2 regions of the Kitasatospora sp. NPDC043949 genome follow, and region 2 is predicted to be linked to the other one. Evidence: riboswitches for the same ligand, from Rfam matches in the RefSeq annotation. Region 2 holds a riboswitch; the other holds the start of a gene.
The links. Region 2 has a riboswitch for guanidine ahead of AC07AL_RS31825 (DMT family transporter). Riboswitches for the same ligand answer to the same signal wherever they lie in the genome.

Region 1 (2,381 bases), on a different contig from region 2:
GTCGATCACCTACCGGCTGCGCGCCGACCACCGGGCGTCCTACCAGCTGTACCCGTTCCGGGGGGACGCCCCCGGCACCGCCCGGGCGGACTGGCTGCGCGTCCTCGACCACGCCCGCCCCGACCCGCACGACGCCGCCCCCCGGCTGCCCGCCCGCGACGGGCGCCACCCGTCGTCCGTGCTCAGCCTGCCCGACGCCCCCGCCCAGCCGTACGTCCGGCGGCGCGACGGCGTGCCGCGCGGGCGGACGGTGGCCCACGAGGTGGCCGGGCGGCGGGTGGACGTCCACCTCCCCGCCGGGGGCGGGCCTTCCGCCGGCGGCGGGCCGTTCGCGGTGGCCGTGCTGCTGGACGGCGAGATGTGGGGCGAGGTGCTGTCGGTCGGCGACACCCTCGACAACCTGGCGGCGGACGGCGCCATCCCGCCCACCGTCGCCCTGCTCGTCCACACCATGGGCCCCTGCCGACCCGACGACCTCAGCTGCAACCCGGCCTTCGTCGACCTCCTCGCCGACCGCCTCCTCCCCTGGGCGGCGGCGGAGTTCGGCACCACCACCGACCCGGCCGCCACCGTGATCGCCGGCCAGAGCGCGGGCGGCCTCACCGCCGCCTTCGCCGCGTTCCGGCGCCCCGACCGCTTCGGCGGCGCGCTCTGCCAGTCCGGTTCCTTCTGGTGGCCGGACGAGACCGAGTTCGACGAGGGCAGTGAGTGGCTGACCCGCCAATTCGCCCGCGAGCAAAGGCGGGAGGCCCGGTTCTACGTCGAGGTCGGCCTCCAGGAGTGGATGCTGCTCCCGCAGAACCGTCACCTGCGCGACGTCCTCACCGCCCGCGGCTACGACCTCGCGTACCGCGAGTTCAACGGCGGCCACGACTACGCCTGTTGGCGCGGCGGGCTGGCGGACGGGCTGGCGCACCTGCTGGGGCGTGCCTGAGAACTCCCGGTGGACCATCCGGACCGACGGCGGCCGAGGCGTCCCGCCACCCGGGCGTGCTAGCGTCCCGGTGGCGGCGCGCCGGTGACCGCCCCGGACGAGATGTGCGCCGTACCCGGCCCGCCAAGACGACGCACCGAGGGAGACGTCATGGCCGCCGGTGCCCCGATCGCCCGTCCGCTCGACGTGCGGTGGATCCACGGGTCCCCGTCCGCGAAGCACAACACGGACCCGGACATCCAGGTCCACGCGTACGACGAGCACACCGTCATCCTGCGGCAGAACAAGGCGGTCGACTACGAGGCGCCGTTCCTGTTCCTGCTGTTCGGGGGCGAGCGGGCGGTCCTGATCGACACCGGGGCCACCGCCTCCGCCGCGTACTTCCCCCTGCGCACCGTGGTCGACGGACTCATCGACCAGTGGCTCGCCGACCACCCCCGCGACGGCTACGGACTGCTCGTCCTGCACACCCACCCGCACGGCGACCACGTCGCGGGCGACGGGCAGTTCGCCGACCGGCCCGCGACGACCCTGGTCGGCGCCGACCCGGCCACGGCCTGGCCGTACTTCGGCTTCGACCAGGACCCGGACGCCGTCGCGCGGGTGGACCTGGGCGGCGGCCGGGTGCTCGAATGCCTGGCCACCCCGGGCCACCACCCGGCGGCCGTCACCTACTACGACCCGTGGACGGGCCTGCTGCTCACCGGCGACACCGTCTACCCGGGCCGCCTCTACATCGACGACTGGCCGGCCTTCACCCGCACCGTCGACCGGCTGATCGACTTCGCCGAACGCCGCCCGGTGACGCACCTGCTCGGCTGCCACATCGAGATGACCCGCACCCCCGGCGTCGACTACCCCATCCGCACGACCCACCAACCCGACGAGCCGCCCCTGCAGCTGACCGTCGGACACCTCCGGGCCATCCGCACCGCACTCGCCGACCTCGGCGACCGACCGCGCCGGCACGCCCTGCCCGACCTGATCCTCTGGCCGAGCGCCTGAGCCCGGAAGGCCGCGTCCAACGAACTGACGCCGCACCCCGCGGTCGCGGGGTGCGGCGTGGCTGTTCAGTCGGCGGGGGGTGGTGCCGGCGCCTCCCAGGGGAGGCGGGTGGTGAGGAGGGTGCCGGCGGCGACCAGGGCGGCGGTGAGCAGAAGGGCGAGGCGGTAGGGGCCGGGTGAGCCGCCGTCGGTGTCCAGGGCGCCGATGAGGGCGGCGGTGGCGGCGATGCCGAGGGCGCCGCCGAGGGTGCGGACGATGGTGAACAGGCCCATGGCGCGGCCCATCGCGGGCCCGGGGACGTCGGCGAAGCCGGCGATCTGGACGGTGAGCACGGCGGTGCCCAGGACGAGCCCGACCGCGAACATCAACGCCCGTACGACCCAGGGGTTCTCGGCGAAGCCGAGGGCGGCCAGGACGAGGGCGGCGAGCAGCAGCGCGGGCA
Region 2 (2,381 bases):
CGCCCGCCCGCGTACTGCAGCAGGCCGGCACCGAGCGCCGCCATCGCGGCCAGCAGGGTGCGCCGGCGGTCGAAGTCCGAGCCCCTGGCCACCGGGTGCTCCCGCTCGGAGCGGGTCAGCGCGGGGCCCATCACGGCCAGCGGCAGCAGGATCAGCACCGGCACGGCCAGGAACACCCAGCGCCAGCCGAGGTGCTGGGTGATCGCGCCGGAGACCAGCGGCCCGATGATCGAGGGCAGCACCCAGGCCGAGGAGAAGGCCGCGAACACCGCCGGCCGCAGCCGCTCCGGGTAGGCCCGGCCGACCACCACGTACAGCGCGACGATCACCAGCCCGCCGCCCAGGCCCTGGATCGCCCGCCCGGCCACGAACACCCACATGCCCGGCGCCGTCCCGGCCACCACCAGGCCCACACCGAACACCGCGATGCCGGTGAACAGCGGCTGCATCGGCCCGCGCCGGTCGCACCACTGCCCGGAGACGACCAGCGCGAACAGCGTGGTGGTGAAGTAGCCGGAGAAGGCGAAGGCGTACAGCCCGATGCCGTTCAGCTGGCGGGCCGCGGTCGGCATCGCGGTGTTGACGGCGGTCGCCTCGAAGGCGATCACCAGGACCACCGACACGATCCCCAGCGTCAGAGCGCGGTAGCGGCCGCTGAGGACCCCGCCACCTGGGTCGAGTTCGGAGGGTATCGAGGCGGAGTCGACCGAGGTGGGGGAGGCAGTGGTCATACGTAACATCGTAAGGGCCGTCTGCCTTCATGACCCCTGACCCGAGTCGGTGACCAGCTAGGTCGCTGGGCCTAGGACCGGGGTCGGGGGAAGGGCGGGCCAAGCTCAGGCGGCGGTCAGTGGAGCACCTTCAGGCCGACCACGCCGGAGACGATGAGCAGCAGGCAGCCGATCCGGGCCGCCGTCACCGCGTCCCCCAGGACGGCCATGCCGTAGAGCGCGGTGCCGACCGCACCGATGCCGACCCAGACCGCGTAGCCGGTGCCGATCGGAATGGTGCGCATCGCGTACGCCAGCCCGCCCATGCTCAGCAGCAGGGCCACACCGAAGACGAGGCTGGGGGTGAGCCGGGAAAAGCCCTTGGACGACTCCAGGGCCACCGCCCACACGGTCTCCAGGACACCCGAGATGATCAGAACGAGCCATGCCATGACGGCCTACCTCCGCAGTCCACAGCGGCCGGATTGCCGCTGAACTGCGCCGTCTTGTCGTCACCGGGTACGACGCGCTCGTCCGGGGCGGCCGGGCAACCGACCACCTGGTTCCGACCGTAGCACAAGCCGCCATACAGAATTTACATTCCGCCGTTGACGGCCCCCCGCGCATTCCGCCACTATGAATTCACTGGCCGTGTGCCCGAGTGGCTTAGGGAACCGTCTGCAAAGCGGTGTACACGGGTTCGATTCCCGTCATGGCCTCGCCGGAAATGGAATTGCCGGTCGACATTCCGTCGACCGGCAATTCCTGTTTCCGGTATTTCCGGGGCGGTCGGCCGAAGCCGCCGCCCCCGCCCGTCAGACCGCGACCGCGTCCTCCGGCCGGATCGGCAGCCGGCCGACCGGCAGGCCGGTGGCCGCCCGGACGGCGGCGGCCACGGCCGCCGGGGCGACCACCGCGGGGGCGGCGCTGACCGCCTTGGCCCCGAAGGTGGCGACCACGTCCCGCTCCTCCAGCAGGGCGGCGATGCGCACCTGCGGGGTGTCCAGCGCGGTGGGCAGCCGGTAGCCGGTGAGCGAGGGGTTCAGCAGCACGCCGCCCTCGGTGCGCAGGTCCTCCAGCAGCGCCAGGCCGACGCCCTGGGCCACGCCCGCCTCGATCCGGTCCTCGATCTGCCGCGGGTTCAGCGCCCGGCCGACGTCCTGGGCGACCGTCATCTCGACCACCCGGACGGCGCCCAGCTCGATGTCCACGTCCACCACCGCGCGCATCGCGCAGAACGCGATCGACACGAAGGCGTCGCCCTGCCCGGACTCGTCCAGCGGCTCGGTGGGGTGCGGGCGGCACTGGGCCGTCGCCCAGAGCTCCTTGCCCTCCAGCGCCTCGGCGACCGGCATGCCGAGCACCCCGTCGTACGAGGTGATCTTTCCGTCGGCGATCTGCAGCAGTTCCACCGACATCCCGAAGTTGGCGGCGATCGGCTGGAGCAGCTGGTGGCGGACCATCAGCGCGGCGCGCTCGACGGCGCCGCCGGAGACCCAGGTGTGCCGGCCACGGGCGGAGGGACCGGCGATGGACTGGTCGCTGTCGGCCGGCGCGATGTACACCTCGCTGACGCCCAGCACGGTCTGCACGATCTGCCGGGCCAGCGTGGCGAAGCCCTGTCCGGAGTCGACGGCCGCGCAGATCACCGTGGCGTGGTCGCCGCTGACC

Region 1: linked by a shared signal. The riboswitch ahead of AC07AL_RS19640 (MBL fold metallo-hydrolase) and the one ahead of AC07AL_RS31825 (DMT family transporter) in region 2 are both predicted to bind guanidine.

Annotation. Positions count from the first base shown of each region.
Region 1 is NZ_JBWKEQ010000022.1:43,916-46,296, reverse strand. Features, by position in the region: gene fes (enterochelin esterase) at 1-934, shown strand, start outside; guanidine-III (ykkC-III) riboswitch at 1,012-1,072, shown strand; gene AC07AL_RS19640 (MBL fold metallo-hydrolase) at 1,085-1,939, shown strand; gene AC07AL_RS19635 (DHA2 family efflux MFS transporter permease subunit) at 2,005-2,381, opposite strand, start outside.
Region 2 is NZ_JBWKEQ010000053.1:36,661-39,041, forward strand. Features, by position in the region: gene AC07AL_RS31820 (MFS transporter) at 1-731, opposite strand, end outside; gene AC07AL_RS31825 (DMT family transporter) at 848-1,162, opposite strand; guanidine-III (ykkC-III) riboswitch at 1,206-1,272, opposite strand; tRNA gene AC07AL_RS31830 (tRNA-Cys) at 1,358-1,429, shown strand; gene AC07AL_RS31835 (xanthine dehydrogenase family protein molybdopterin-binding subunit) at 1,526-2,381, opposite strand, start outside.